Blastopirellula marina: one gene and its partner. Each later gene encodes a partner of the first gene's protein in a complex. Links are inferred from orthologs where the notes say so. Each region holds a gene or a part of one and is shown in the gene's direction. Other genes may lie near its edges.

Evidence for each region.
Region 2: the proteins of mnmG (region 1) and C5Y96_RS26490 are in contact, whole or in part, in a solved structure (PDB 9HIP), measured with the Escherichia coli proteins. The link is inferred for Blastopirellula marina from one-to-one orthologs.

What each region holds. Positions count from the first base shown.
Region 1 is NZ_PUIA01000016.1:573,380-589,565, reverse strand. What follows is about bases 6,751-9,734. They hold mnmG (tRNA uridine-5-carboxymethylaminomethyl(34) synthesis enzyme MnmG), read left to right. Parts: upstream 6,751-7,315; coding sequence 7,316-9,154; downstream 9,155-9,734. Other genes in these bases: C5Y96_RS04175 (response regulator), read left to right, coding at 9,585-9,734; C5Y96_RS04185 (hypothetical protein), read right to left, coding at 6,751-7,116. Outside these bases: C5Y96_RS04215 (DUF1080 domain-containing protein), read left to right, coding at 122-1,267; ispH (4-hydroxy-3-methylbut-2-enyl diphosphate reductase), read right to left, coding at 1,356-2,294; squalene synthase HpnC, read left to right, coding at 2,504-3,451; C5Y96_RS04200 (phytoene/squalene synthase family protein), read left to right, coding at 3,448-4,332; hydroxysqualene dehydroxylase HpnE, read left to right, coding at 4,347-5,759; C5Y96_RS04190 (hypothetical protein), read left to right, coding at 5,843-6,238; more of C5Y96_RS04185, read right to left, coding at 6,235-6,750; more of C5Y96_RS04175, read left to right, coding at 9,735-10,163; C5Y96_RS04170 (sensor histidine kinase), read left to right, coding at 10,275-10,997; C5Y96_RS04165 (Na+/H+ antiporter NhaC family protein), read left to right, coding at 11,001-12,635; C5Y96_RS04160 (hypothetical protein), read left to right, coding at 12,961-13,767; C5Y96_RS04155 (dihydrodipicolinate synthase family protein), read right to left, coding at 13,884-14,915; C5Y96_RS04150 (ArnT family glycosyltransferase), read left to right, coding at 15,151-16,186. UniProt on the Escherichia coli protein: NAD-binding protein involved in the addition of a carboxymethylaminomethyl (cmnm) group at the wobble position (U34) of certain tRNAs, forming tRNA-cmnm(5)s(2)U34.
Region 2 is NZ_PUIA01000094.1:129,665-145,689, forward strand. The notes cover bases 7,069-9,891. They hold C5Y96_RS26490 (tRNA modification GTPase), read left to right. Parts: upstream 7,069-7,715; coding sequence 7,716-9,068; downstream 9,069-9,891. Other genes in these bases: C5Y96_RS26485 (YidC/Oxa1 family insertase periplasmic-domain containing protein), read left to right, coding at 7,069-7,691; C5Y96_RS26495 (Gfo/Idh/MocA family protein), read left to right, coding at 9,335-9,891. Outside these bases: C5Y96_RS26455 (helix-turn-helix domain-containing protein), read right to left, coding at 1-69; C5Y96_RS26460 (hypothetical protein), read right to left, coding at 395-826; hemL (glutamate-1-semialdehyde 2,1-aminomutase), read left to right, coding at 1,196-2,485; tRNA (adenosine(37)-N6)-threonylcarbamoyltransferase complex dimerization subunit type 1 TsaB, read right to left, coding at 2,502-3,182; C5Y96_RS26475 (metallophosphoesterase family protein), read left to right, coding at 3,514-4,266; C5Y96_RS26480 (metallophosphoesterase family protein), read left to right, coding at 4,321-5,070; more of C5Y96_RS26485, read left to right, coding at 5,355-7,068; more of C5Y96_RS26495, read left to right, coding at 9,892-10,687; C5Y96_RS26500 (RNA polymerase sigma factor), read left to right, coding at 10,935-11,588; C5Y96_RS26505 (PQQ-binding-like beta-propeller repeat protein), read left to right, coding at 11,581-15,837. UniProt on the Escherichia coli protein: Exhibits a very high intrinsic GTPase hydrolysis rate. Involved in the addition of a carboxymethylaminomethyl (cmnm) group at the wobble position (U34) of certain tRNAs, forming tRNA-cmnm(5)s(2)U34.

The sequences.
Region 1 (16,186 bases):
CGCCAGTTAAGGTCCTTCATTTCCCGCCCAGGAATTTCACGCTATGCCATTCGATCATCGAGAGCGCCCTAAATCTCACAATATTTCGCTCCTGCTCCTGACGCTGGTCATGGGTTGGACCATGCCGGTCGCTAGCCTGTTCGCTCAAACGCCAGGGCTTACACCCGAAGAGATTGAAGATGGTTGGATCTCCCTGTTCGATGGAGAAACCCTTTTCGGCTGGAATCAGGTGACCAAGACCGACTGGAAAGTCGTTGACGGAACCATTCAGGCCACCGACGGTGAGATCGGCTTGCTCTGCACGACAACCCAGTTTGCCGACTATATCCTGCGAGCCGATTTCCTGGCCGAAGAGAACACCAACAGTGGCATCTTCCTGCGAACGTCACCGAGGCCCAAGAGCCCCTCGTACGATTGCTACGAGCTCAACATCGCCCCTCCCTCGAATTCCTTTCCCACCGGCAGTTTTGTCGCCCGCGAAAAGGTCACGCCCGATTGCCAGCCTGGTGAGTGGCATACGTTTGAAGTCCGTGTCCAAGGCCCCGTCCTGGAAGTGAAACTGGATGGCGAGGTGGTTTCGACTTTGGAAGACAAAGACTACCTAGGCAAAGGCTTTATCGGGCTGCAGCACAACGAAGGGAAGATCCAGTTCCGCAACATCAGCCTGAAACCACTCGGCCTGAAATCGATCTTCAACGGCAAAGACCTGACCGGGTGGAAACAGTACCCCGAGATGGTCACGAAATTCGACGTCACGGAAGAAGGTGCCATCCATGCCCAGGACGGCCCCGGCCAACTGGAAACCGAAGGGCTGTACGCCAATTTCGTTCTGCAAATGAATGCCAAAACCAACGCCGAGAACCTGAACTCTGGCCTCTTCTTCCGCAGTATCCCTGGCGACAAGATGATGGGCTACGAAAGCCAGATCCATAACGGCATTGAAGGGGATGACCCGACCAAGCCCGTTGATAGCGGCACAGGAGCAATCTTCCGCCGCACGGTTGCCCGAAAGGTGGTCAGCAAGGATAACCAGTGGCTGACCAAGACGCTGATCGCCGAAGGTGCCCATATCTCGGTTTGGGTCAACGGTTTCCAGGTCACCGACTGGACCGACCAGCGCAAGCCCGATGCCAACCCACGCAAAGGCCTGCGTCTGGAAGCTGGCAGTATCATCCTCCAGGGGCACGACCCGACGACCGACGTTCTCTTCCGCAACTTCCAGATCCAAGAGCTACCAGAGCGCTGGCCAGTGAAGCGCAGCGAGTAAGATCACGATAGCGATAACACACAATGAAAAAGCCACGGATTGCACTTCCGTGGCTTTCTTTGTTCTTATCGCTGTTAGTCGCGAGCTCCTAATTAAGCTGAACCAGCTTACGAAGTTCTTTCGGCAGCGGGAAATGAACTTCTTCTTCTCGGATGCTGCGTGTTTCGATTTTGGCGTCGAACTTCTCGACCAGGTAATCGAGACACTCTTGAACGACATCCTCAGGGGCACTCGCCCCAGCGGTTACCAGCACCCCTTCCACGCCATCGAACCACTCGGGCCGGATGTCGCTGGCACCATCGATCAGATAGCCAGGGGTTCCACTCTCTTGAGCGAGTTCCTTCAGACGCTGACTGTTCGAGCTATTCTGGCTGCCAAGCACCAGCACCAGTTGTGCTTCGGTCCCCAGAATCCGCACAGCTTCCTGGCGGTTCTGGGTTGCGTAGCAGATGTCGGCCTTAGGTGGGCCTTTGATGGACGGGAACCGCTCTTTGAGTCGGTTGATGATCCGTGTCGCATCGTCGACCGAGAGGGTCGTTTGGGTGAGGTATGCCAGCCTTTCGGGATCGGCGATTTCCAACTGGTCGACATCGCTCTCCGTCTCAACCAGGACGATCGCCTCGGGGGCTTCCCCCATCGTGCCGATCACTTCGTCGTGCCCTTCGTGACCGATCAGGCAGATCGTATAACCCAGCTTGGCGAATTTGATCGCTTCCAGGTGGACCTTAGTCACCAACGGGCAGGTCGCATCGATCGCGGTTAAGTCGCGTTCCTTGGCCGCTTTGCGAATCTCTGGCGAGACGCCATGGGCGCTGAATAGCAGGATCGATTTGGAAGGGACTTCCTGCACGTCGTCGACGAAAATAGCGCCCTTCTTTTTGAAGGTCTCGACGACGTACTTATTATGGACGATCTCGTGATAAACGTAGACAGGAGCACCAAACGTCTTGAGCGCCAAGTCAAGGCACTCAATCGCCATGTTCACCCCCGCACAAAACCCGCGTGGACTTGCTAAAATCACTTTCATTGGTCTGGAAACCTCCTCCATACCCTGCATCTTACCGCAACCCCTCAGTAGGGCCTAGGGCAGCCGCCTGAAGCCGATGCCAGCACTCCCCCCGAGGAAAACGGACTTTCCTTTGACTCGAAATTCCGCAAAATTTGCAGTTTGCAATCTCCTTTGCAAACCGCCGATACTACTTTTGCCGCAACACTACCAGCTTTCCCGGATATCTCGTGACTCCTTTTCAGTATCAACTGGCAAACTATGGACCTACCGCCAGTTGGCAAACCCCCAGCACGAGCGACGCCTATTCGTATTGCCAGGACCTGACGGCCCAGTCGTACGAAAACTTCTCGGTCATTAGCTGGTTTCTGCCCACCGAGCTTCATCCCCACTTTGCTGCCATCTACGCCTATTGCCGCTGGGCGGATGACCTGGCGGACGAAACCACCACCGATGCCCAGGGGCTTAAGCTGTTGGCCTGGTGGGAAGAACAGCTCGAATCGTGTTACCAAGAGGATGCCCACCATCCGGTATTCGTCGCGTTGAAGCGTACGATTCGAGAATTCAAGATTCCCATCACCCCACTCCGTAACCTGCTTATTGCGTTCCGCCAGGATCAGACCAAGAAGCGGTATAACACCTACCGAGAGCTCCTGGCCTATTGCCGTAACTCCGCCGACCCCGTGGGACGCCTGGTGATGTATCTGGGGCACTGTTACTCCCCCGAAGCGGTCGTCTATTCCGACCGGGTATGCACTGGGCTGCAACTGGCCAACTTCTGGCAAGATGTCCGCCGCGACTTCGACAAGGGACGCATCTATATCCCGGCAGAAGACTTTCAGCGGTTTGGCCTTTCGATTGACGACATGCCCGCCTGTGCAGAACAAGATGCCTTTCGCGAACTGATTGAGTTTGAAGTCCGCCGCGCCGAACAACTCTTGGCTTCCGGCGAACCGATTGTCGACTTCTTCCCTTCTAAGTTGAAAGTCGACATCGCCCTGTTCATCCGAGGAGGGCAAACAATCCTGCGGCAGATTCGCCAACAGCGTTTCGACACGTGGAGCCACCGTCCGAAAGTCGGCAAAGGGACCAAGGTCAAATTGCTGGCTCAGGCCTGGTGGGAGATCCGCGTCCGTAACAAGCAGTTCCGTGCCGATTCCTACGAGGTGCCGGCATGACCACAAGCCTTTCCGACAGCTACGCCCTGTGCCGCCAGTTTTCCCAGCAGTCTGGCTCCAACTTCCTGCTCTCTTTCTGGTTCCTTCCCCGAGAGAAACGGCAGGCCATGTATGCCTTATATGCGTTCTTCCGGCATACCGACGACCTGGCAGATGAGGAAGGTTCAGATCAGGCAGCCAGTCTGAATTCATGGCGAGACCAATTCCACCTGGCCATGCAGGGAAGCTTCAACGATCCCCGTTTGCCGGCCCTGGCCGATACGATTCGCCGATATGAGATCCCCGAGCAATATTTCCTGGAATCAATCGACGGTGTGGCCAGCGACCTGACGCGAACTCGCTTTACCGACTTCGACGAACTTCATCACTACTGCTACCAGGTTGCGTCGGCGATTGGCTTGAGTTGCTTACCGATCTGGGGCATTCGTCCGAATTTCGATCGAGAAGCCGCCATTGCGGCTGGGGTTGCGTTTCAATTGACCAACATCCTTCGCGATATTCACGAAGACGCCCTGCGTGGACGCATCTACGTTCCGCTTGACGACCTTCAGCGGTTTGACGTGTCCGAAGAGTCGCTCCTGAAGGGGCAGCACTCCCCCGGCTTCGAGCCCCTGATGCGATTTGAAATCGATCGAGCCGAAAAGCTTTTCACCAAAGCCAAAGACCTGCGCCACGATCTTCATCCCGATGGCCGGCGAATCTTCGACGCCATGACCGAGACGTACCACGATCTGCTCAAGCAGATTGCTCGCAGCCCCGGGGATGTGCTGCGGCGGAAGATTCAGGTCGGTTCGTGGCGCAAAGTGAAATTGTTTGCCCGACTGGCCATGTCGCGGATCCCCTTGGGATCGAGAGAACCTCTGAAAGTGGAGGTTCCGTAGTGGATGTCAGCTCCATGCGCGGCCAACGCGTCGCCATCGTCGGGGGTGGGTTGGCAGGCATCGCTGTCGCCGAGGCGCTTTCGCGATTTCCCTTCGAGATTCACCTGTTCGAGGCCAAGCGATCGCTGGGAGGACGTGCCGGAGCCTATCGCGATCCGGAACATCCGTCGTTAATCGATCGTTGTCAGCATGTCGCAATGGGGTGCTGTACGAACTTCCTGGGACTTTGCGAGCGTCTGGACCTGGAAGATTGCTTCCGCCGCGACACGCGGCTGCACTTTATCGACGGCGACGGTCAGGCACATCCGTTTGAAGCCAGCAGTTGGCTGCCGGCCCCCATGCATTTGGCAGGCGCGTTTCGTCGTCAATCCTACCTTTCCAAGCCAGATCAGAAGCGGATCGCAGCAGCCCTGTGGGAAATGGCTCCACCATCCGCCGTCGAAAAGTATGCTGGCTGGAAGATGCACGACTGGTTGGTCGAGCAACTTCAGTCCGAGGCCGCCATTCGTCGCTTCTGGGAAATCGTGTTGGTGAGTGCCTTGGGCGCACCACTGACCGAAGTTTCGTTCGTCGCGGCACGTAAGGTCTTTGTCGATGGTTTCCTGCGGCATCGGCGTGCCTACCAGATCTATGTGCCGCGGATTCCACTGCAAGATGTCTTCGACGTTCAGGCCGCGCAAAAACTGGGAGAACGGGGCGTTCGCTTCCACCGGCAAACGCCAGTTCGGCAAGTGGCCTACTTCAATTCGCGATTCAACGTTCGCTTCGGCCAAGGCAATGAGGCAACGTTCGAGAACTTCATTTCGGCCGTCCCCTGGCATCAGTCCCCTAAGCTTTTCTCCCCCATCCTCAAGAACCTGATGCCGAAGCTAGACAACGTGGACGAGATTGATTCGTCTCCCATTTCTAGCGTTCATCTTTGGCTTGACCGCCCGCTAACCAAATTGCCGCATGCGGTACTGCTGGATCGGACCAGCCAATGGGTATTCAACCATGGGGCCCGGCAGTTCAAAGAAACGACTGGTCACTACTACCAGGTCGTCATCAGTGCTTCGCAAGACTTGGCCGGTGTGAAGCACGACGAACTCTCTCGGCATGTCCTGGGCGAGTTGGTCGGGGCGTTTGGGTCTTCGCCGGCCCCCTACCTGCTCGACTACCAGGTAGTGACCGAAAAGCAGGCCGTGTTCGCCGCGACCCCTTCGATGGAAGGACTTCGACCGACTCAAGGAACCATCTTGCCAGGCCTGGCTCTGGCTGGCGATTGGACGAAGACCGGCTGGCCTTCCACCATGGAAGGAGCTGTCCGCAGTGGCTACCTCGCTGCGGAAGCCATTCTCCGCAAGTACGACTACCACGAGCCGGTCGGCGATGCCGATCTACCCGTCAGCTTGCTCTCGCGAATGCTCTGGGGACTGGGAAAAGAGTAGCCGTCGCGTTAGTCCCAAGCACACTTTGCGGTCAGTTGTTACTGGGCATACCTCTTTCGTCCTGGAACGGTAACGGGAACACTATGATCGCTGCTCGTATTGTTTTGGCTATTGTCGGCGCTGCCTATCTCTTGCTCGGCGTCTGGTGCGCGGCTGCTCCGTCACAAACATCGAAGTCAGTAGGATTCCATCTAGAGCCAGGCAGCGGGGAGTCAGAATTCTTCACCGTTTACGGGGGACTCGAATTTGCCTGGGGGCTGATCTTTCTCATGCCGTTGGTAATGACCGACGCCATCCGGCCGATCTTGATTGCCTGCGTGCTGATCCACGGCTCGGCGGTCATCTTCCGAGCGATCAGCTTCTTTCTTTTCTCCGGCATAGGAACGACAACCTACGCGCTGGCTGGCGTGGAATGGGTAATCTTCCTGGCTTCAGCAGCTCTCCTCGCGTACGTCAGCACGCTTCCTAAAACAGCCTAACTCTCGTCCTCGTCACGCACTGCCAGGTCTAGTTGCGGAAGAACGCCACCCAAGAAGCCTGCGAGCTTGTCGCTGGCCTTGTTCGCCATCGCATTCAGATTCCACATATCCTTGATACTGCCAGGCCGGTTGAAGATGGTCGCCGCGGCTGCCCCCAGCATACCGGAGGTCGTCTTCTGGCTCATCAGCTTCTCAAGATCTTTGGGCAGCGGCTGGTCGACGGTATCGGAAATAATGCGAACGGAGATTACCTTGGTTTGTTTCTCGTGACATGCCTGGGCAATCGCCAGGGTCTCCATATCGACCGCCACGGCGGTATGCTTTTCACCGAGTTCCCGCTTCTCTTCCACCGTGCCGATGATGCGGTCGACCGTCAGCAGTTTACCGCTGGCCAGCCCCTGCGTTGCTTCGATTTGCTCGGGGGTCAGGTTCAGGGGAATCGTGACTTCGTTTCCCTCGATATCGCTGACGCAGCTGGCCATCACCACATGGCCGCGTTTCAGGTCTGAGACGAGTCCACCGGCGAATCCTGCCGAGACAATCCACTTTGGCCCGATGATCTCTATCACATCGCGAACGGCAGCCTCGGCCGCTTTTCGTCCCACGCCAGTCTCGACCACCCCCACAGCACGTTCGCCCAGCTTGCCAACCGTGACGGTACGCTTCTCCATTTTCACGGTCGCCGCAGATTCGAGCGACTCTTTGAACCCGGCCGACTCGACTCCCAATGCGAAGAGCACCACGACATCCGGCTTGGGAATGTCTTCCGGGGGAATCTCCTCCGAGTTTTGTCCGGCCAACTGCTGCGAGACGAAGTCCCGCACCACGGTTTGGCCCTGTTGCTGGAGGAAGCTGGAAACGAGGTAGCGTAGAAGCATGGGATAGTTTTCAGTGGAAAGTGTTTCGTTTTCAGTTTTCTCGAGCGGTGCCCCGCAATCGTCGGATGTTCAGGCGCTGTCTGGCTGAAAACTGAACACTTCACGCTGAAAACTTAAATTTCGCCCCTTCGCGATTAACCGCCGAGGGATCTACAATACAAGCTTCGCTCATAAAGCAGGTCGATTGCAAGGTGATTGGATGTCGGAGAGTCGTTATCAGTATGACGTCATTGTCGTAGGAGCCGGGCACGCAGGTACCGAGGCTGCCATGGCCGCCGCGCGCCTGGGGGCGAAAACGGCACTGCTGACGACCAATCTCGACACGGTTGCCCAGATGAGCTGTAACCCGGCGATTGGCGGGATCGCCAAGGGGCAGATCGTGCGCGAAATCGATGCCATGGGTGGCATCATGGGGCAAGCGATCGACGCCACCGGTATTCAGTTCCGGCTATTGAATCGCCGCAAGGGTCCTGCGATGCACAGTCCGCGGGCTCAAGCGGACAAGAAAGCCTACCAGTTTTGGGTCAAACTAGCGGTTGAGGATCAAGCAAATCTCGACCTGCGGCAAGAGATCGTCAGTGATCTGCTGACTGAAGAAATCGATGGCAGCCAGCGTATCATCGGCGTCAGCGTGCATGGCGGAGCCATCTACGCAGCACCATGTGTCGTGCTGACTACCGGCACGTTTCTGTCTGCGATCATGCACACCGGCGAAACGAAAACCCCAGGTGGTCGCGGGGGCGAGGGAACTTCCAGCGGCATCAGCAGCGCCCTGAACCGGCTTGGCTTTCGGCTCGATCGCTTCAAGACCGGCACGCCTGCTCGACTGAATTACAATTCGATCGACTTCACCCAGACAGAACTTCAACCCGGCGACGACGATCCCCAGGCTTTTTCGTACCTGACCGAAAGGCTCGATCTCGAGCAAATGCCGTGTCATATCACCTATACCAACGAAAAGGTGCATGACCTGATTCGGGCCAATCTAAGCCGTGCCCCAATGTATAGCGGACAGATCGATTCGCGTGGCCCACGTTATTGCCCCAGCATCGAAGACAAGGTCGTCCGCTTCGCCGATAAAGACCGGCATCAGCTCTTCCTGGAGCCAGAAGGATTTAACTCGCGCGAAGTCTACGTGAACGGAATCTCGACCAGCCTGCCGCGCGATGTCCAGGACGAGATGTTCAAGCTGATCCCAGGGCTCGAGAACGCACAAATCATGCGTTATGGCTATGCAGTGGAGTACGATTTCTGCCCGCCCGATCAGTTGTGGCCTTCGCTGCAAACGAAAGAAGTGAGAGGGCTCTATTTCGCTGGCCAGATCAATGGAACCACCGGCTATGAAGAAGCTGCCGCGCAAGGATTGATGGCCGGGATCAACGCGGCACTGGAAGGACGTGGCGAAGAACCGTTGGTCCTGGGGCGCGAACAGGCCTATATCGGTGTGCTGATCGACGACCTGGTTACCTGCGGCGTCGACGAACCATACCGAATGTTTACCAGCCGGGCCGAGCACCGCTTGATGCTCCGGCAAGACAACGCCGATCGTCGCCTGACACCGCTGGCCCATGATCGCGGTCTGATCCCGCCTGCCCGGTGGGAAGCATTCCATCGAAAGCTGCAACAAATCGATACCGCTATGGACGTTCTGGGCAGCACGCGGCACGAAGGAACGCTTCTGTCTCACATTCTGAAACGCAACGATTCGTCGTGGGAACAGGTCTGCGAGCTAGCACCATCGCTCAAAGAAACCACGGACGAAGCGGCTCTGCAGGTCACGTACGACATTCGCTATGAAGGGTACATCGCTCGCCAGCAAGTCGAGGTCGAGCGACAAAAGCGGCTTTCTCACAAGCGAATCCCCGAGTCTTTCGATTTTACGCGACTTACCCAAATGCGAACCGAAGCTCGCGAGAAGCTCAGCCAGATCCGCCCTACCTCAGTTGCTCAGGCCGAGCGAATCAGCGGAATCACCCCTTCCGACATCGCTTTGCTACTGGTTTATCTGGATGGTCGGATGGGTGCGAAATCCTCCTAACTTGGGGATACTGATAGGGTTGCTATCACTAGCAAGCCGTCAAAAAGTCTCCAAATTCCGGAATGCTTGCCCTTGAAAGCTTTTGGATTGTGATTAGGCAAAATATTGGCCAGGGTTTCACTTTGTGTCACAAACTGTTGTCGTGTCTAAACTTGCGCCATCGACATCAATCTTGACGTGGCAATTTAGGACAGTATAATTCCGGCATCTGGCAAATTCGGTAAACAGGGTATATCCGGATGAAGAGCGGAAATACTCATTTATCGTGGGGTGCAACGATTACACACCTTCCAGAAAATCAGAGTTTTAAACGGGATGTACTCGTTTGACACGGATGCGCGGAGCGCGAGGATGCTCAGGACAACGTGGCGGCCTCCAAACTCACTTATCGCATTGGTAGCCAAACACGCTAGGGATAGGATGACAGCACATGAAAACAGTCTTTACCACCGGTGAAGCAGCGAAGATCTGCAAGGTCAGTCAACAGACCATTATTCGTTGCTTCGACTCGGGGCAATTGAAAGGATTTCGCGTCCCAGGCAGCCGGTTCCGTCGCATCCCGCGTGATCAGCTTTACAACTTCATGCGTGAAAACGGCATCCCTACCGACGCTCTGGAAAGTGGCAAGCGTAAGGCCCTGATCGTCGACGACGACGTCGATCTGGTCGAACTGCTGGTCGATGCATTTGAACGCGACGGCCGCTTCGAACTGCGTACCGCCAACAACGGCTTCGACGCCGGTATGCTGGTCAAGGAATTCCACCCTGACATCGTCGTGCTGGACATCATGCTCCCGGATATCAACGGCAAGGAAGTCTGCCAACGCGTTCGCATGGACAAGACGATGGAAGACGTCAAAATCCTGTGCATCTCTGGCATGATCGAACAAGACAAGGTCGCCGACCTGATGGCCTGTGGTGCCAACGAATTCATGCAGAAGCCGTTCTCGGTCGAAGCATTGGTCGACAAGGCCTGCAACATGCTGGATATGGAATCGGTGAATTCCTAAGCTCCAGGAATTCCGTAAGGTGCGAGGAGCGTGGCGAATCGCACCAGAAATGCGACCTCGGTGCGAAGCGTCTCACAGCTCGCACCTCACGGGATGATATGATCTCCTCCTATGGCCGACTCGATCGAATCGGAACGTGACCTACGCAACGAGAAACTGAAAAGCCTGAAGCGTCTCGCCTACGGGGCCAGTCACGAGATCAATAACCCGTTGGCCAACATTGCCAGTCGCGCCCAGGCCCTTCTAGTCGGCGAAACCGATCCGGATCGTCGGCATGAACTGGCCACCATCTATGCCCAAGCCATGCGTGGGCACGAGATGATCGCCGACTTGATGCTGTTTGCCCGACCGCCGCAGCCGCAGCTTAGCGAATGCCTGCTGGGCGAGATCGCTTCTAGTGCGATCAGTCAGATGCTTCCTCAAGCGAAATTGCAAGAGACGCAGTTGACACTCGTTCCGACCAAGAGTGAGATCCGCCTGACCGCCGATGCCAACTTAATCTTGCTGGCAATTGGTGCGCTGGTGCGCAATGCCCTGGAAGCACTCAAGACCGGCGGGAAGATCGAGGTTACGCTGGCCACCGAAGACGACGTCGCAACGATCGCCGTCCAGGATGACGGCCCTGGCATTCCAGACGAACAGGCAGAGATTATATTCGATCCCTTTCATAGCGGGCGCGAAGCTGGCCGTGGCTTGGGTTTTGGGCTCACCAAATGCTGGACGATCGCTCAGTCCCACGGGGGCGATACCTATGTCGATACGGCGTATGGCCCAGGGGCTCGGATCGTTTTGGAAATTCCCTTGTCGCCGAAAATCAATTGCGAGAGTGAGTAACGGATGGATCCGCACCCTTTCGGATGGTTGAGCCTGGTTCCTCCGTTGGTTGCGATTGCCCTGGCGATTCTTACGCGGCGAACACTTCTTTCATTGCTGGTGGGCATCCTCGCAGGGGCCATCATCCTACAAAACGGAAATCCTATCACTGGGCTGTGGTCGGCATGTGCCGACTATCTGTGGGTAAAAGCCACCGACTGGGATAAAGTTCAGGTCTATCTCTTCACCCTTCTGACCGGCGGGATGATTGGCGTTGTGTCCGCGTCCGGCGGCATGCGTGGCCTGGTGAACTTGATCGTTCGCTTCGCGGATACACGGCTTAAAGGTCAGGTCACCGGCTGGGTCATGGGACTGGCGATCTTCTTCGACGACTACGCCAACATGCTTCTCTTGGGTGGAACACTAAAAGAAGTGACCGATCGCCTGAGAATCTCCCGCGAAAAGCTCGCCTACATCGTCGATTCGACCGCCGCACCGGTCGCTGGCCTGGCGTTGATTTCGACATGGGTCGCAACGGAAATCAGCTTCATCGAAGAAGGGATCAACCAAATTGCCGGCCCCGAAAAACCCGATGCGTTCCTGTTGTTCGTCGAAAGCATCCCGTATCGCTTTTACTCGTGGTGGGCGCTGCTCTTGGTTCCGCTGGTCGCGATGACTCGCCGCGACTTTGGCCCCATGCTCAAGGCCGAAGTAACCATGCTCAGCCAAGGTCCGGCTGCCAGCTCGCCATCCGAAGAGGAAGGACTATTGCCGGAAAGTTCGAGCTGGCTCAATGCAGCGATACCGGTGGGTACCATGCTGTCCGCCGTGGTGGCGATTCTGTATTGGACCGGCTACCAGGCATCGGCCAGTGAAGCAGCCGAACCTTCGCTGTTGCAAATCATTGGCGAGGGTAATTCTTACAAAGCACTTCTCTACGGCTCAGCAGTGAGCCTGGCCGTGGCGATCCTGCTCATTGCACCTCAGCGACTACTTTCCACTGGCCAAATGGGACGGGCGATCCTGAAGGGCTTCCGCGCGATGCTTCCGGCCTTGTTGATCCTGTGGCTGGCGGCCTCGCTGGCAGCCCAGACTGAGCCTCCGACTTTCGACGAAGATACCGGTGTGATGACCCTCAACGGGCTAAACACGGCCGGATATTTGAAGCAACTATTGGAAACTAATTTACCGATCGAAATGCTTCCCACGACCGTCTTTGTATTGGCGGCAGCCGTGGCATTTTCGACCGGTACCAGCTGGGGCACGATGGGGATACTCGTGCCCCTTTCTGTCTCCCTGTCGGCCGGCATGTTGACCGGAAACGGAGAAACCTTAGACATAGCCGATCCGGTCCTGCTTTCGGTCGTCGGCAGCGTATTGGCAGGGGCGATCTTCGGCGATCATTGCTCCCCTATTTCCGATACGACAATTCTGTCGTCGCAAAGTTGCGGCTGCGATCATATGGCCCATGTTCGTACGCAAATGCCCTATGCGTTTCTGGGGGCCGTGCTATCGATCATCCTGGGGACCGTTCCCGTCGCGTATGGCGTGCCGGTCTATGTGTGCCACGTTTTGGGTATCGGGGCGATGATCGGAACGCTATTCTTCTTGGGCAAAAATCCGGAAGCACTCGCGGCGGAAATCGAAGCGGATACCTAACCGTGCTTGGCCGGAGTAGAACCAACGAGTGAGTGGCTGTCCGTCAGTTACTCGGTACAAACCTGCGAACGACGTTGTAACACTTACAACAACGCTAGTCTTGTGCAGAGTGGCCTCACGCTGGCAAATCACCATTTCCACTCGTTTTTAGCCACGCGGTATCGTTTGCAACCAATTCCACATGTTCGACTTGCGCGGTCTTGCTGGCATTGACGGCTGGGGATGCTGTCAGGGCCTGGTAGCGAATTATTTGCCTTCTCGGCATAGCGGTTGCAATATGAAAGAGCGTTCCCCAAATGACCCTGTGAGAAGAAAGAAGGTTCCCATGTTCAGGACGACCACGCTTGCCGCCTGCGTTATGTTTGCGGCCCCTGCCCTGCTTTATGCCCAGGATGAACCGACAATCAAATGGGTCGACGCCACCTACAACGAAGACCGCCCCATGACTCGTATGGCGGCCCCAGGTGACCTGAAAGAACCGGGGGCGATTGAGCTGTCGTCCTCGAACGGAACGGCCTCCCCCTCGAACACCGTGCAGCGTGCCTCCGCCATCACGCCGATCAACCAGGGGGAAACGGTACTGCGGACGTACGTGGGGCAACCAGTGGAAACTCCCTCGCGGACGGTTGTGGAAACCCAATCGCAAGAGACCATCGTGCAGTACTCTGGCAAGCCGCGGACCGTCATTTATGACAACCCACAGCCAATCCAGCAGCAGGAAGTTCGCCGCGTCGAGTATCCCGCCTACGAGACGCAAACTTCTTACTACGTCGAGCCTGTGAACCCGAACCCATGGCACTCGATAAACAACGGCGTGCAGCGAGTTCAGTACAACTCCCCCATCACCTATCCGGCTCCAGTAACGACGGTTGGAAGCCCGGTGGTTGTGAATCGCCCCGTCACGACGATCGCCTACGACAACCCGCCGGTCATTGCGGCCCCCGTTGTCACTGGCACCGTCCCGGTTCCTAACGCCACCGTTTACCCGGTCGATCGCACCGCATTCCGCCCCGTGCTGCCGATCATCCCGATGAACAACAACTCGTACGTCGGACGCGGCCTGCTCGGCCAACCGAAGGTTTACACCGAAGGGCAGCCGATCCGTAACAGCTTCCGATACGTGCTTCCCTAACGATCCAATTCCCAGGAGGGCTAAGGGCGTCTCGGTTTCGAGACGCCCTTTTTTGTAAGTAGCGTGAAGTTTTCAGTGTTCCGTTTTCAGAAAGAACACGCAGATTTACCGCTGAATTAAGTGGCCAGGCCCAGACGTCGCAGTTCTTCGACGACTCCCGCAACAATGCGTGCGACATCGTCGGGATTGGTCGATGCCTGCTGTCCTGCCGGGCAGCCGCCAACCGGCTCGTTCACGAACCCTTCGGCCGAAAGGAGGCACTGCAGTTCTTTCCGCAGGATTTCCACTTCCAGCTTTTGGCTGGCCGATTGGGGTTGGCGGCCGCTGCCTGGCTTGAAGCCGCGGAGGGCGAGTGCGGCACGGAAGCCTTCGGGGAACTCGCAGTTCTGGATCATCGCATCGAACAGCGTCAGCAACCGATACTGCAGGTCGCGAGCTTCATCGATTCGGCCCAGCAGTGTCAGGTCGTACAACCGACGCGTGATTTCCGGCACTACGCCACTGGTGGCATTCGTACCGCCGTCACAGCCGATCAATAGCATCGGCATCAGGGCCGCGTCCCAACCGGTCATAAAACTGAAGTCGGGTCGCACAGGTCGAACGGCCGAGATCATCCGCATCATGTGCGGCAGGTCGCCGGACGAGTCTTTAATCGCCACAATCCGCGGGCACTCTTCGGCCAGGCGGCGGACAGTTGGCACGTCGATCGGCGAGGCAAACATCGGAATGTTGTACAGGGTGACATCGATGGGTGTATTGTCGCCGATTTCCTTGAAGTAGGCATAAACGGCCGAGGGGCTCAGCTTGTAGTAAAACGGCGAAACAATCGCCACCGCCCGGCAACCCATCTCGTGGTAGGCTTCGCACGCTTTGAGCGTTTCCTTGACGTTCGCCTCGGCGGCACCCGCCAGAATCGGCACACGTCCCCGGGTTTGATCGGCGATGATGGCGATAATCCGGCGACGTTCCTCCACCGTGAATCGCAAGAACTCCCCTGTCGAGCCGTTGGGATAGAGGCCGTGAACCCCTTTTTCGATCAGCCAGTCGACGTATCGTCGCAGTTCAGCCTCGTGAATGTCGCCATGGGCATCCAGCGGAACAATATTGGGGGTAAAGATTCCGGAAAGTCGCGTTGAGGAAGCGGCCATGAATTCAATCCGAGCAGCACGGGGGTTAGGCGAGGGGGCAGGAAACCCGTTAGAATTTACGGGCCATGCTTGGTGCAGGTAAATACTGATTCAAGAAGCTTAGCATAGTTGGCCGGACCGGCCACGTCAGCCCATCAAAGCTAATCGCCCGGTGTCTCGCAAAAAACGCACTGAACGCCCGTCTCAGGACGCTTCCTCCCCGTGGGAAGCCCCGCTATGCGTGTGGATATTCGTCGTGGGTGCGGTAGTCTATGCCCTATGGTATTTTTCCGTCCCCATGCCTTGGCCGGCACCACCACCGGGGGAAACGCCCTTTCTGCCCACCCGGGGCACACTGGTGCAGACAGGCCTACTACTGCTGCCAGAGACCATCAGCTTCTGGTTTGGCGGGGGTGATATGCCGCTGGGCCTGCTCGATCGACTCGGGGTAACACTCATTGCGGGGGTCATGCTGCTGTTCAGCTATGCCCTGGGTGAGTTTCTTTTAGCTCGCTTGAAACTGCTCGATTTCTTTGGTCGCGTCGACGGCATCGTGCTGCGGCTGGCGATCGGACTGACAGTACTCTCGTGGTCTACCGCAGTGCTGGGGATGTGTGGCCTACTGCATCGACCGCTGTCGATCGTCCTTTCGCTGGCCATTTTATTCGTCACGCTCGGCTCGGCTTGGAAGAAGCAACTCTTCGCACCACGCGAGAGCGAAGCTGATGCGGAAGAGGCCGAGACGAAGCAGCCTGAGGGGGAATCTTGGTGGTGGCTATTGGCAGCGGCTCCGCTGTGCCTTTTCATTGTAGGCGTATCGATTTTGCCACCGTACGAATACGACGTTCTGGAATATCACCTGCTGGTTCCCAAAGAGTGGCACATCATCGGTCAGATCCGCATGCTGCCCAACAATGTCTACAGCGGCATGCCCATGGGAGCGGAAATGTGGGCCTTGCTGCCGATGATCTTCCTAACCGGCCCACAGGGCTGGCTGACTGGGGCATTGGTGGGCAAGCTGATCATCGGTCTGTTCACGCTGCTAACGGCAGGTCTTTTGTATGGAGCCGGCAAACGATTGATTGGGGTCTGGGGTGGCCGCGCCGCGGCACTTGCGGCGATTGCGGTTCCTTGGCTCACCTACCAAAGTGGAACCGGGCTGGTCGACGGCGTCTGGGCGTTCTTCACCCTGGCAGCTACGTATCCTGTGCTGATCGTTTTGAACGACCCCTCCAAAGAAGAACACCGTGACGGGCTGGCAATCCTTTCTGGACTGATGGCCGGCATGGCAT
Region 2 (16,025 bases), on another replicon or contig:
GCGAAGAAACTTAACAAACTCGCCCCGGACAGGATACGACCGACGCGTTGGGGGAAGTGCCCATCCCATACAACAACCCAAGCAGAGAGGTCGCCAGTTGGTGCGGAGAACCAGTAAACCCCGCGCTGCGTCACGCAACAAGCACGCCGCAAATGACTTAAGTCGCGATGCCCAAAGGCCGCCAAGGCCCCATTACTTCGCGAACCGATGTCTCACCAGCCGACGTCAGAAATCTTAATTTCCCAGAGCCAGCGTGCCAACTCCGTGCCGGTTAGATTTTCGTGATTGGCACGCGCGAGGCTCACGCTTGGCCAAGAGAAGCTCGGCCGTGATTACACGAGAAGTATTGGAGCAATTTATACTTTCGCACTTGGACGACATGCCTGCCCCTTTATCATTCAGGCGTATCCAGGGCCTGTACTTCAACACCCATCTTATCGTGTATGAACTGCATGGCCTCGATGGGAAGCGTCACGCGGATGCGCTCGCTGGGGCCAATCGTCACGTTACAGGCACTCCACGAGAACAAGCGAACGACGTGCCCCCCCGTCACTTCCGACCAAGGAAGGAACAAGGGCGGGTGCGCGACGCGAAACAAAAAGAAGACGGCCAGGTAGAGCCCGTCGTCGCAAACCCCCACGGTCAACACATTCTTATAGCCAATCCCGCTGAAGCTGCCACTGCGGAAATGGTAATACTCCCCCTCCGGCTTTTCTTCCGCCGGATACCGCCTGGCCAAATCCCGCCACCCACCGATCGCCGCAAAGGCAAACATGAGGGAACCGCCAATGGTTACGAACGCGATTGGGATGATGATGAAGATCACGGTAAGCTCCCGGATAGATTGAGCCTAGGGTTGAAACCCAGCATAACCGGCGGCGGTTGGCGGGCCAATTGCCATGTGGTTTTGGCAGGGTGCCATGCCCACGTCCACGTGAGCCTGTGGGTTCGTACAGGAAACGCGGTTGGATATAAGAAATCCACCCAATAACGTCGATTGACGATTCCTAGGATTTCTTGATTGCCGAAGCCATGCCCACGTGGACGTGGGCATGGCACCCGTGTTTCGCAGCGTTCATGCCAAATTGCATGCAACAAATCCGCCCCGCCACCGGTTATCCCCCACCCTCCCCTTCTGCTAAAACATAAGGAGCACCTCACCCCTCAAGATCTTCAGCCCACAGGGACCAAAACCATGTCACGCACTAAGAGCCATGAAGTTTTTGCTCGAGCCAAGCATTTGATGCCGGGTGGGGTGAATTCTCCGGCTCGGGCTTTTGGGGGTGTTGGGGGCGAGCCGATTGTGTTTGAGCGGGGCCAGGGGGCTTACCTCGTTGATGTCGATGGGAACCAGTACATCGACTATATCGGGTCGTGGGGGCCAATGATTCTGGGGCATTTGCACCCGGCAGTTCGCGAGGCCTTGCATGCGGCCGTGGATCAGGGGACCAGCTTCGGGGCCCCCACCGAGCGCGAGAACGGGCTGGCCGAACTGATCATCGAGCTGGTCCCTTCCGTCGAACAGGTTCGCCTGGTCAACAGCGGAACCGAGGCGACCATGAGCGCCATCCGCCTGGCGCGTGGTTTCACGGGGCGAAACAAGATTGTCAAGTTCGCCGGCAACTATCACGGTCACGTCGATAGCCTATTGGTGGCCGCTGGCAGCGCGGCGGCGACCCTCGGCGTGCCGAACTCGCCAGGCGTGACACCGGGGACCGCGCAGGACACGATTGTGCTACCTTATAACAACCTTGAAGCCCTCGACCAATTGTTCGCCGAGCACCCTGACGAGATCGCCGGCGTGATCTTCGAGCCGGTCGTTGGCAACATGGGCTGCGTCCCGCCGATGCCAGGCTTTCTGGAAAAAATCCGCGAGCACTGCGATCACTACGGCGCGGTGATGATCATGGACGAAGTGATGACCGGCTTCCGCGTCGCGATGGGTGGGGCTCAGCAGTTGTTCGGCATTAAGCCGGACCTGACGACGCTGGGTAAAATCGTCGGTGGCGGGCTACCGATCGGGGCCTATGGTGGGCGAGCCGATATCATGGGACACATCATGCCAGCCGGCGAAGTCTATCAGGCAGGCACGCTCAGCGGTAATCCGCTGGCAACCGCGGCGGGAATTGCGACGCTACAGACGCTGAAAGATACGAACCCGTATCCACAACTCGACTCGCACACCCAGCTACTGGAACAGGGCCTGACTGCCGCGGCTGCCGAAGCAGGCATTCCGACGGTCACCGGCCGCGTGGGCAGCATGCTGACCCTCTTTTTCCACAACGAGCCCGTCCGCAGCTGGGACGACGCCGCGAAGTGCGACACGGCCCGCTACGGGAAGTACTTCTGGGAAATGATCGAACGAGGGATCTACCTGCCGTGCAGCCAGTACGAAGCACTATTCGTTTCGGCCGCTCATTCCGACGCGGATATCGCGAAAACGATCGATGCCGCGAAGGATGCCATGTTGGCGATCAAGAAGTAAGTGGGACATAAGGGAGCTAGGCTTCGCTTTCCAGTTTTTCTTCGGCTGCGCTTTTGCGGTAGTAATTGGGGTTCAACGACCAGAAATCGTCGTAGCGTCCGGCCAGGAAATCGGTGATACCGACGCGGCCCACGGCTTCGGCGGTCGGGGCCCATTCGTTCTCGTCGACCACACGAACCCCTTCCGGTACCAGCGAAAGTTTGTTCTTCAGGCCGGGGCCGGTGATCGATTCGCCTGGGTTCAACGAGGCCATAAACTCTTTGTCATCCACGATTTGCGTCGATTGTACTTCGACATACTTCCCGGTGTCGTCCCGATCGCAGGCGGCATGGAAGAACTGCTTCCTCTGGGCGTCCATCACTACGTGCAGGCGCGAGACATTGTCGTCGCAGCGGTGAGCAATGGCCCTCAATGTATTCACCCCAACGGTCGTTGCACCGGCGACGTAAGCAATTGTCTTAGCGGTCATTACGCCAATCCGAAGCCCCGTAAAAGAACCGGGCCCCTGGGCAACGATCACCAGCTGCAGGTCGGTCGGCTTCCAGCCAGCCTCGTCGACCAGTTGCTGCATCAGCGGGGTGATAGCCTGGGTGGTGGGCAAGGTGGGGTCCAGCCACTGGGCGACTATCAGTTCGCTGCCCTGGAACAAGGCGAGCGAGCTTTGCCGGGTCGAGGTATCGATGGCGAGCGTTTTCAAATGGCGAATTCCTCTAACCGGGTAGGGACAGGGGCGATCGCGGATTACCATCAATAGAATGGATTGGCGACCAAAGGTTATTTTCGCCGATCTTACCTGATGTCGGTCAGGCAATCGAGTTGGCAGCTGGCCTGGGGCAATGGTGGGGGGGACTGCCAGCATTGTCTTTGGGTTATCTTGACCGCCGGACACCTGCCACCTAAATTTATATCCTATATCAGGTTGCGACGGCTTCCCTACTTACTGACCCCTGCCAGGGCAAAATACGAATGTTTTGCATTAGGGCAGTGGGATCGACTCCAGACCTTGAAAATCGGAAAGGTAGTCGGGCGTGAAACGTGCCCTCATCAGCGACATCCACGGTAACTTGGAAGCCTTGAACGCGGTCTTGGACGACATTCGCCAGCAAGGAATCAGCGAGATTTACTGCCTGGGCGATGTCATCGGCTACGGCCCCAACCCGGTCGAGTGCTTGGACATGGTTCGACGCAAGTGCGCCATGTGCCTGCTTGGCAACCATGACCAGGCTGCACTATTCGACCCGGAAGGATTCAACCCGGTCGCATTCCGCGCCATTCTGTGGACGCGCGATCAGATCGACAACTCGTCTGGCGGTGCTGCTGCCGTGAACGAGCGATGGGACTTCCTGGGTGAGCTTCCGCGAACGCACGTCGAGCCGAATCGGCTGTACGTGCATGGTTCGCCTCGTGATCCAACTAACGAATACGTCTTCCCGGAAGACGTTTACAACCAGCGGAAGATGGAGAACCTGTTCGAGCGCGTCGAGCAGTTCAGCTTCCAAGGTCATACGCACATCCCTGGCGTGTTTACGCCGAGCCTGGAGTTCTTCGGCCCCGACGAGTGCGATCACGAGTACCGATTTGGCGACGAGAAGGCATTGTTCAATGTCGGTAGCGTCGGCCAGCCGCGCGATGGTGATCCGCGGTCGTGCTATGTGATTCTTACGGACGAATCGATCGTCTTCCGCCGTGTGGAATACGACACCGAAGTCACGGCAAAGAAGATCTACGACACGCCTCAGTTAGACAACATGCTGGGTGACCGGCTGCGAGATGGTCGCTAACAACGCTGGACCTTCTCGCATGGCGAATCAGCATTCAGCAAGATCGAGACAACGATGAAAACTGCAGTTGTCAGCGACATACATGGCAACCTCGATGCCCTTCAGGCCGTTCTGAAAGATATTGAGTCGCAAAAAGTCGATCGCATTTTTTGCCTGGGGGATGTCGTAGGCTATGGCCCGAACCCGCGGGAATGCGTCGACATCGTTCGCACGTTCGATCTGTGCATCTTGGGCAACCACGATCAGGCTGCCCTGTTCGATCCGGAAGGTTTCAGCCACGGTGCCGAACAGGCCATCTTCTGGACGCGGAAGCAGCTGGAAAGTGGCGAAGACCAGGACTCAACCCTTAGCCGTTGGCACTTTTTGTGTGGCTTGCCACGGACGCATACCGAAGAGAACCGCTTGTTCGTGCATGGTTCGGCTCGAAATCCGCTGTGCGAGTACGTCTTCCCAGAAGACATCTACAATCCGAAGAAGCTCGAGAAGATTTTCGCGCTGGTTCCGAACGTATGCTTTCAAGGTCACACGCACGTTCCTGGCGTGTTTTACGAGTCGGCCCAGTTCATGAGCCCGACCGATTTCGAGAACAGCACGTACCACTTCAACGGCGACAAGGCGATGATCAACGTCGGCAGTGTCGGCCAGCCACGCGACGGTAACCCGCGTAGTTGTTACGTGATTGTGGACGAGAAGACGGTCCAGTTTCGCCGGGTCGAGTACTGCATCGACACAGTCGCCAACAAAATCCGCGGTATCGACGAGTTGGACGACTCTCAAGGCGAGCGTCTCTATGAGGGACACTAGCTCCCAACCGCTGGGTGAATCTCGAATTTCTTTTCGCGATATATTGCCTAACTCACCCGTTTTTCGGCAAATGTCGCGTATCTGCCGACGAAGAAGCCTTGTGGCGTTTCCAAGACCGCACTTAAAAGCGAGAATAGGGCGGATTGGTTGACACGCGGTACCTCGCTGGTAAGGGGAAAATCACCCTCTTAGGAAGCAGCTCGGACCAGCTATCATGACCACCCTGTCATTTTTGAATGATTCGGTAGATTCCTTTTTAGTTTTCATCGCAAGGACTTTCGCTCGTGGAACGGCGCCACATCACGTTCATCTTTCTTGCCGCATCGCTGCTGCTGACTTTCAACCTTCTGAGCAATATGAACAAGCCAGAGGAGAAGCCGGAAGATGCGCGAGAGGATCTGGTCGAAGTCGACACCGATGCCAATGCCCCCAAGATTGGCAAGCCCGGTGATGAAAACGATGCCCCTGTCGAAGCGGACAAGGTCACTTACGACCGCCAGTTCGCGACGCTAGGTTCGGTGAATCCCGAAGACGGATACCGCATGCTTGTGACGCTCGATTCGAAGGGAGCTTCGGTTCACCGCGTTGAACTGAGTAACCCCAACTATCAAAGCTACGAGCACGACGACGACGGTGGCTACCTTGGCCAGCTGGCCTTCGACGAGACCGACGGCCACGGCGTGAAGATCAATGTCATCGGTCCCGGCACGCCAGCGGCTCAGGCCGTCGCCAAAACCGAAGGGGTTGAAGCAGGGCTGAAGGTTGGCGATACGATCGTTTCGATCAATGATCAGGTCGTCACCGATATCAAGAGCTTTCAAGAGGTGATGCGCGGCACAAAGCCGCGTGGTGAGATTCAGGTCACCGTCGAACGCCCTGCTGCCGCCGAAGGGGAAGCCGCCAAGAAGATCGCCTTTACGGTCGCGCTTCGTAAACACCCGGTTGAGGTCATCAAGCCGGATGTTTCCAAAATCACCGGTCCTAACGGCCTGCCCCAGGAATTTGTGCACCCACCAGCCTATCTGACGACGCTCGCTCAGATTGGGTCGCTCACGGCACGCGAAGGCAATGCCCAGTACAAGAGCCTGGCCGAGATCAAAGGAATTCCTTCGCTGATCGATGGCAACTGGAAGACCACACAGGTTTCGGAAGACGAAGTTCATTTCGAGATGACATTGTTCCCCAGCGATCTGAAGCAACTGGGAGACAATCGCAAGCTGCGACTGGTGAAGAAATTCAAACTGCCCAAGGTCACCGAAGAGATGACCGACGCGGAAGGATTTCATATCGACTACGACCTGGAAATTCATAACGAGTCGGAAGATTCGCTCAGTGTCGCTTACAAACAACTCGGACCGACAGGCTTGCCCCTGGAAGGTTGGTGGTACGCCCACAAGATCAGCCACGGCTTCGGTACCGCTGGTATCCGCGACGTGACATGGGAATCGGAAGATGGGAGCGACTTCCGGTTGTTTACCGTTTACGACCTGGTGGAACGTGCCCAGAAGGAAGGTGCCGATCCGCAGACGCCCCTCTACAACTTAGACAGCAATGTCAAAACCAAGTTTGCTGGCGTCGACGCACAGTACTTCAATAGCTCGCTGATTCTGGATCACGAGAACAGCTCGACTTCAATCGACCTCGCCCAGGCAACCGGGGCTCCGATTGCCCCGATCGATGACTCGTACGAACCGAAAACGGACTGCACGTTTACGCTGCAAAGCCGAGCCTATCCGATCGCCGGCGGTCAAACGGTGAACCAGAAGTTCCGTATCTTCGCCGGTCCGAAAAAGACCGACGTGTTGAAGCATTACGGCCTGGGTAAGGTTGAGTATTACGGCTGGTTCAGCCCCGTCTCGTCGATTCTGCTAGTTGTGCTGCATGCGTTGTACTCGGTGCTGGGAAGCTACGGCCTGGCGATCATCGTGCTGACACTGATGGTGCGTGGTGCGATGCATCCGATTAGCCGCAAGCAGGCTAAGAACATGCAGATACAGCAGGCTCTGGCTCCTGAAATTAAGCGAATCAGCGACCAATACAAAGACGATCCCGAAGGCCGATTGAAGGCTCAACAGGATCTGTTCAAAAAGCACAACTTCAACCCGGTGGGCGGCTGCTTGATGATGTTCATCCAGTTGCCGATCTTCCTTGGTCTGTACCGCGCCCTGGCAGTCGACTTCCAACTGCGTCAAGCGCCGCTGATTCCTGGTATGTCGTGGGCCTCTAACCTGGCCGCTCCCGACCAACTGCTGTACTGGGGCGATTGGATGCCAGAGTTTATCACGCGTCCAACCGGCTTCCTCAGCTTGGGTCCGTACCTCAACATTTTGCCGCTGATCACGGTGGCGTTGTTCCTGGTGCAGCAGAAACTATTCATGCCGCCGCCGCAAGACGAACAACAAGCGATGCAGCAGCGGATCATGACCATCATGATGATCTTCATGGGTGTCATGTTCTTCAAAGTCCCCTCGGGGCTATGTATCTACTTCATCACCTCCAGCATCTGGGGCATCGTCGAACGAAAGCTGCTTCCTAAACCGAAGAACATCCCTGTGGTGATCGAGGCCAAGAAGGAAGAGATCAAGCAGCCGAAAGTCCGCCAGACGAAGAAGAAAAAGTAGCGACTTGCGTTGCGCTGCCAAGCTATGGACCTGGAACAAACGATCGTCGCGATTTCGTCCGCGCCGGGCATCGGTGGCAGGTCGATTATTCGCCTGAGCGGAGCCAACGCGGTCTGCTTGGCACTCAGCGTAACGACCAAGCCAGACGCGGCGACATTCACCACATCGCAAGTCATCCCCTTGGAGATTTGCCTGCCAGGTGAGCGTAGACTGCTGGCCGACTTTTGGATCTGGCCCACCTCGCGCAGCTACACAAAACAGCCGCAGGTCGAAATCCATCTTCCCGGCAGCCGTGCACTCGCCGACCTGGTTCTGCTGGACTTGCGTCGCGCTGGTGCTCGTTTGGCTCAACCAGGCGAGTTCACTATGCGGGCCTTTCTGGCCGGCCGGCTTGATCTTACCCAGGCTGAAGCGGTGCTCGGCGTGATCGACGCCCACGGCGAGCAGCGATTTCAATCGGCACTGCGGCAACTCTCTGGCGGACTTTCCGGCCCGCTGCAAAACGCACGCAATGACTTGATCGAACTGTTGGCACTACTGGAAGCGGGACTCGACTTCGTCGAAGAAGACATCGAGTTCATCGAGATGGAAGAGCTTCAGCGACGCGTCACCGAAATCTACGACTCGCTTGCGCAGCTTCGCGATCAGATACGAACGCGGTCGACCAACCAGGCGCTACCCAAGGTCGTCCTGCTTGGTCTGCCCAATGCCGGCAAGAGCAGCCTGTTCAATGCGATCGCTGGCTCGGACGAGGCGATTACCTCCCCCATCTCAGGGACCACACGTGACTTCATTACCCGCGATGTGTGCTGCGAGAACATCGACGTTCAATTGGTCGATACGGCTGGGCACGAAGCGGTCGAGGACGGCGACGTCATCCGAAAATTTATGGCCGATCAAACCCGATTCGCCACCGAGGATTGCGACATCGGCATTCTCTGCGTCGATGCAGAAGCTGGGATGTCGGCACAAGACCGCGAACTTAGCCAACGAATTCCAGCCGATCAGTTGCTCATCGTCGCCACCAAGTGCGACACTCCGGAATCAGGCTGTCCGCCATTTGCCGCGTATGCGACCAGCGCCAAGACAGGCAGCGGCGTGGCATCACTGCAACAAGCCATTGCCAATAAGCTTAGGGAAATGGAACTAACGGAAGATACCTTGGTTCCCAGCTCGGCAGTCCGCTGCCTGGGGGCGATTGAACAAACGCTGGGTGCGCTAACCACCTGCTTGGAGGGCATCGCGGGATATCACTCCGAGGAATTGATCGCTTCTGAGATCCGTTACGCTATAGGACAGCTTTCTGAGGTGGTGGGTGCTGTCTATACGGATGACATACTCGACGTGATCTTCTCCCGATTTTGTATTGGAAAATAGTCTGATTATCTTGTATTTTTGTGCCGGGTTTGATTGCATAAAGCTTATCTAATCGCTAAGTTGACAACTTAGGCGGCACACGAGGGGTCTACACTGAGCGTGCGGTCACGGCCGATTTGTCGCCACATCCTGCCACCTTAGTTCCTTTCCAGCCTTTCCTTTTTCGCCAATTACCGCTTCTTCGGTCTTGCCCGCTTTGTATTTCTTTCTTGAGCACAAGGCCCGCCGGAAGCAATGGTTTTGCAAATCCACGAGGAGATAAGTACATGCGTTCGAATCAGAATCGTCGTAACTTCATGAAGCTGACGGCTGCGGCCGGTGCCGGCTTCTGGGCTGCCGGTGGTGTGCAGGCCCAAGAGACGAAATCCCCCAACGAAAAGATCAACTTCGCCAGCATCGGTATCGGCGGTAAAGGTTCGAGCGACTCGAATGACGCTGGCCGCGCCGGCAACATGGTGGCCATCGTTGACATCGACCGAGAACGCCTGGAACAAGCGGGTGCTCGCTTCCCCGACGCGAAGCAATACACCGACTACCGCGCGATGCTGACCGAAATGGGCGACAAGATCGACGCCGTTACCGTCAGTACCCCAGACCACTCGCACGCTCCAGCTTCGGCCATGGCCATGAAGATGGGCAAGCATTGCTTCACGCAGAAGCCGTTGACCCACAGCATCTGGGAAGCACGTCGCCTGGGCGAAATCGCCAAGGAAAATAAGGTCGTTACTCAGATGGGTAACCAAGGTACGGCTGAACGTGGCGTTCGTCGTGCTGCTGAAATCATCCAAGGTGGCGGCATCGGCGATGTGAAGGAAGTTCACGTCTGGACCAACCGTCCAGTTTGGCCACAAGGTGTCGCGAAGCCAGAACCACAGCCAATTCCAGAATCTCTGGATTGGGAAATGTTCATCGGCCCAGCTCCTTACCGCGAATATGCCGACGCTTATCACCCATTCAAGTGGCGTGGCTGGTGGGACTTCGGTACCGGTGCTCTGGGTGACATGGCCTGCCATACGTTCAACATGGCCTTCATGGCATTGAACCTGCGTGACCCAGTCTCGGTTGAAGCCGAATCGTCCGGTCACAACGGCCAAACTTATCCAAAGTGGTCGGTGATCAAGTTCGAGTTCCCAGAACTCAACGGTCGTGCTCCGGTCACCATGTACTGGTACGACGGCGGCAAGCTGCCATCGCCAGAACTGACCAAGGACCTGCCACTGGACGGTGGCAAGCTGTCCAGCAGCGGTAGCCTGCTGCTTGGTTCGGCCGGCAAGATCTACTCGCCAAACGATTACGGTGCCAAGTTCCACTTGCTGCCAGAAGAAAAGTACAAGGACTACGAAGGTCCCGCTGAATCGATTCCGCGTTCGCCGGGTCACTTCAAGGAATTCGTCGACGGTATCAAGGGTGGTCCTGAGCCTATGTCGAACTTCCCGAACTACGCCGGTCCGCTGTCGGAAACCATCCTGCTGGGTAACCTGTCGGTTTGGACCACCGGTGAATCGGGCAAGGGTAAGGTCATCGAATGGGATGCTAAGAACCTGGAAGCCAAGAACGCTCCGGAAGTCGCCGAGATCATCAAGCCGAAGTACCGCGAAGGTTGGGCTGACCTGATCTAATTCCGCTATTTGCGGAATGATTGTTGCAACGATTAAATGCGGAGCCGTCCCCCGGATGGCTCCGCTTTCATTTTTCCTACCCTAAGAATCTGGCGAATCGTTTGCGGGATTTGTCCCACTTCTTATATGATTGGTCTGTGCACACCTCAGTGGAATCATGCGCCGTAAGTTGGTGACTTCCCTCTGAGTAAGGTCGCCTGCGATCGGTGATGCGATCTAGCCCGCAATTGTCCTCCCGAGTTCCGCGATGTCGTTACCCCCTTCCGCAACAAAGACGGTTTCAGACGCGCAAGATGTCGCGTCGCAAACCGAATCCGCCTTTGTGCAGTACGATCGCGTCAAGGCTGCGGAAGAAGATGCGCTATTGATCCAGGCATTGCAATCCAACGACCGCGAAGCGCTCGGGACATTCGTGCAACGTCAGCAAGGGTTTGTCTTTGGTTACCTCCGTTCGCGGATGGTCGACCCGACCGATGCCGATGACCTGTGCCAGGAAGTCTTTTTGCGATGCCTGGCCGGCAAAGTTCGTTTTCGCGGCGACGTCCCCGTCCGACCGTGGCTGTTAGGCGTGGCCCGCAACGTTCTGCGGGAACACATTCGCCGCAACAAACGCCGCAAGGAAGTCGAGTGGACCGAGCTATGCCTGGAACTCGATGCCCTGACCGAAGACGACACCTCCGACTACCGCGTCGTTCATGGGTGGCTTCATTCGTGCATCGATACGCTCGGCAGTTCGGCCCACGAAGCGCTCAAGATGCACTACTTCGCTCGCCTTAAGATGGCCCAGATCGCAGAAAAGATGCGGCGGAGCGAAGGAGCCGTAAAGCTTCTCGTTTTCCGTGCCCGCCAGGCCCTCAAAGATTGCGTCACACGAAAGTCGCGGACCGCTGCGGATGAATGACCAAGACCTGATCGTGCTCGTGCAAGAGAGCCCGATCGACGACCTCACCCTCGACCAAATTCGCCACCTCCGCGCGCGGCTGCCGGAGTCGCCTGAGCTGCGCGACGCCCTTTCCGAACGCCTACAGATGGACCATCACCTGGTCGACGCCTTCGGCGCTTCTGGCGACACACCGGATCAATTCGTCCAAAAGGTCATGCAGCGTAAACAGCGTCAGAACGCTGGCTCGCGTTGGATCTTCAGCCTGGCGATTGCTTTGCTGCTGATCGTTGGAATTGTTGCGGGAGTTTACTATCAACTCCAAGCTCCGTCAGAGCCAAGTGACATCGCCACCAACGATCCATCACTCGGCATGCAGGGTGCACAGATCAATCCCGTCACGCTCGATAACCCAATGCATCAAATGCCCGGTGCCTCACCGATGCCTGGCAAATCGGATTCCAACAATAGCGACATGTCCCCAGGCGCGACTGAACTCGAAGAACCATCAGCCGATCCCGAACCCGTTGAGCAAGATCAGCCCTTCGAACAGGAAACACTCGTTCCGCGTGACGTTGCTCCTTTGACGTTCGCCCATCTGACATCGCTCCCCGAAGCAGATCGTCGCGATTCGTTAACTCGTTCACAGTTCGACACCTGGCTGACGAAGGCTTCGGATAAACTGCCGGCTGAAATCCAAGAGTACCGCGACGGCGATCGTCCGCAGACAAAGCTGAAAGGTTGGTTTCGTCTGAAGGGACAGCTCCCATCGATGGCGGCGTTGCGGTTTGAGATGTCTGAATTGCATCGTGTGCGATTTCACTTCTACTGTGGAAACCAAGGCGTTTCGATCGTTCGGCACGAGCACGACTACTCTCCCTGGTACGCTTATGCGATGACTGCGGGGGAAGATGGCATCCAGCCGAAGAACCTCAAGCTGCAAGCCAACGATGGCTACCGCGAGCATCGCGGCCCGGCGCGGCACTACCAGCCGATAGCGTTCTTCTTCGATGACGCAACCAGCGAGTTGGTCTTCTATCGTGGCGACGTCGAAGTCATCCGTACTCCCCTCCCCTCGTCGCCTGATCGCATTTACGTGGAAGGGGAATCGGTCATCCGACACATGAACCTGTGGCCGCTCGAGTCTCTACCGGAAGCGCAACCCGCTTATCCCCAGCAAGTCGCGATCAATCGCCCAGCCGATCTCCCGTGGCAGTCGAAGCTGGCCGAGCAAGCAATGCTCGAAAAGAACGCTGATGGTTCGATTTCGCTCGTCAGCAAGAATCCCGAGAACCATAGCTGGGCCTGTGTACCGATCCCCGGTTATGGCCTGCGTATGGTCGAGCTAGAACTCACCGGCGTCGATCATTCGCATGGGGTTTTCTTGACGCATCCGGCCAAGACACCTAAGGAAGGAGAAACGGCGGAAGTACCGGCTCCGCAGGACGGGCTCGTCTTCAATCGCAATCGCAAGACCGACGAACTCTACGCGCGATTCTCGTATATCTGGGACGCTTTGCACGAGGTTGATCGTAATCCACTACTACATCCGGCAACCCAAGTTGGCCAGCACGTGTGGGTTCGTCTGCTAGCCGGTGGAGGTCAGATTCGCGGCTGGATCAGTCTCGATGGAGAACACTGGGCGCTGCTTTCCAGCGAAGACAATGACACCAAAGGGGCCTACAACCACGTGGGTATTTCGACGGCCAAAGTCGAAGGCGAGCACCACCTTACGCTCCAGAAGATGGTGGTTCGCGAGCTACCAGGGCTCACGCGATTGTTTCCCAAAGAACACTGGGAGAAAGTCGATCAGGTCAGTTGGAAAGAGCTGGGGGAATCTCCTTACGCCAGCGAGCCATTTACGCTATCGGATGGATCGAAACTGCCTGCTGATCTGGCCACGCGTCTGCGTCGCTACTCAGGCGTGAATGCTTCATACGATCACATAACCGAGTTGAGCGAGGAGGCCCTGCAAGCCGCTTCAAGCAACGCCGACAAGCGGCAGGTGATCAAGGACATGCTCGCGTTGACGCGAACGTGGCCGCTCGACTACCACGAGAAGCGTTTCATCAGTTGGTGCGAAGAGCGACTGGGCAAACTCTATGAAGAGCAGCTATCCACGCCAGATCGCCCCGATTACGCCTCGTTCCGCCGCGAACTGCTCAATCTGCCGACGATGAACCGCGACCCGATGGGATACTTCTCGCAAGAACGGTTCAATGCAGCCATGTTGATGGCGATCCAGCAGCAGCGCTGGAACGAGATTCTCGACAGTTGCGAAACGATGCGTCGCTACTATTCGTACGACCCCCGCAAGATGCGCAGCGACTTCCCCATCATCAACTGGGCAGGCGGCATTGCCGTTCGACACTCCAATCGCGCCAACCAGGATGTCGACTACCTGACCGAAGGACGATCGACTTCGTTGCTGGTCGAAGACCTCAGCAAGGAAGCGTACAACATCAGCGCCGAACTCAACGCAGCCCTGGAAAGCGATGCAATTGCCGACGCTTGCCGTTTGATCACGCAAATCCCTGAATCCGCCGCGGAAGGCTTAGCCCCGTCTGGCAGTGACCCGGACCATTTGTTCTCGGTGACCGCCGCCATTCAAATGGCTGTGCAGAATCACGAGGCCCTGCAGCATCAAATGGAAAAGGAACACGCGGATCTAGCTCAGTTGCGTGTGAACTCCGCGATTCAGCGCGGCGATCGCAAGATTGTCGAGCTGGTGACGCTCCAATTCTTCGACACTAAGGCCGCCGCGGAGGCTCATTTGTGGCTTGGCGATCAAGCAACATCGTCCGGTGATTTCGCCTCGTCGCTGCAGCACTACATCAAAGCGGCTCGCTCGGCGGAAGGTGAGTTAAAGTCGAAAGTCGATGCTCGACTGCTCATGCTGGGACACTTGCCGTCGGGAGACCAGGCCGAAACCACCGAGCCGATCTCCATTGGTTCAACAACGCTTTCGGCGAATTCGCTAGTCGACGAAACCAGCGTCATCCGCAGTGCCCAGGCCACTTCGCAGGAAGACGCGACGGCAGACACCAACCCATTGGCTCAGGCTACCTGGCCCGAATCGGCATCGCTTCAGCCAACCGACATTGTATTAAGGGGATCGTGGGGACGCGAGCAAGAACGCGTTCCGACGGCCGTGCGTGATTCAAAAGTCGATTGGCATGGTCAGGCCTTGGGCATGACCTCAACCGGCGATCAGACCTACCTCTCGAATCGTTTCGAACTGTGGAAACTCGATCTGAAAGACAATAAGGAAATCTGGAAACGATCAGAGAAAGACAAAGACCGCGGCAAGGCACACGACTACCCTTATGCTCGGTGCGTTCCCCTATTGGTTGGCGACATGGTTGTCACGCGAATGCTGCACGAGAAGGGCTTCGCATTGTACGGCTTCGACCGCGAATCAGGCGACCAGCGTTGGGTAACCAACCTCGATGGCCAAATGGTCCTGGCAACCGATCCCATTTCCGTGCAAGGGCGCGTGCTGATAATGACCCTGCGCGAGGTTTCGCAGTCGACTTATGCCGTGCGTCTTTCGCGGGTCGATCTTTCGACCGGCGAGATCCTCGATAGTCACCCGCTGTTTCGAATTCGTGATACGTGGTTTGATCGGGGCATCGGCCATGTCGTCCCCCATCGCGAACAGCTCTTGATCGACCTAGGAGGTGTTCTAGCGTCGTGCGATATCTCTGGTCACTTGCAGTGGGTCCGTAAACAGTTGACCTTTCCCCAAAAAATCGATTCTCGCTGGGCCAAGCAGCAATTGAGTAACATAGAGATCGTAGGAAATCAGGCAATATCTTTCCACGCGGGCACGCTTCGCCTGGAGTGCTTCGACATCGCCACCGGAACACTTCGCTGGACCATGCCAGGTACCAACGTGCAGTCGATTCAGATGCTCGACGAAAAGACGCTCCTAGTCGAAGAGCCGGAACAGTGGCTGCTGGTTGCGGCTGACAGTGGCAAGGTGTCGTCACAGACAACCAAGCCCAAGGATCTGCTGTCGTGGCACCGCACGCAAGATGCGCTCGTAGGGCTGACCCATCAGCCACCCACGGAAAAGGATCAAAAAGCAACGATCCAGGTAGTGCGTATGGATATCCATACGGGCGAAGTCAAGCCGCTTCAGTCGATCGAGATTTCGGGCAAAGAGTTGCCGGCGGCTGGCCCCCTCTTCTATGGGCCAGATCAATGGTATCTCTGGCAATTCGACGATCAGAACAAGGATGAACGCAGGTTGATGGTGGTTCAATAAGCCTGGCCGGCCTCGGGTAACCGATGAAAACGCACCGGGCCCATTTCTTCCGAATTTTGCTCGTCCGGCAATTTTTTGCGAAACGATTTCGCTTCCCTGGCCATAGCTTCCTAGAGATGACGCTGGCACGGCTAATTTCCGAAAAAGGTTCGGCTGGCGGATGAATTACTCGCACCCCCTTTTTCCTG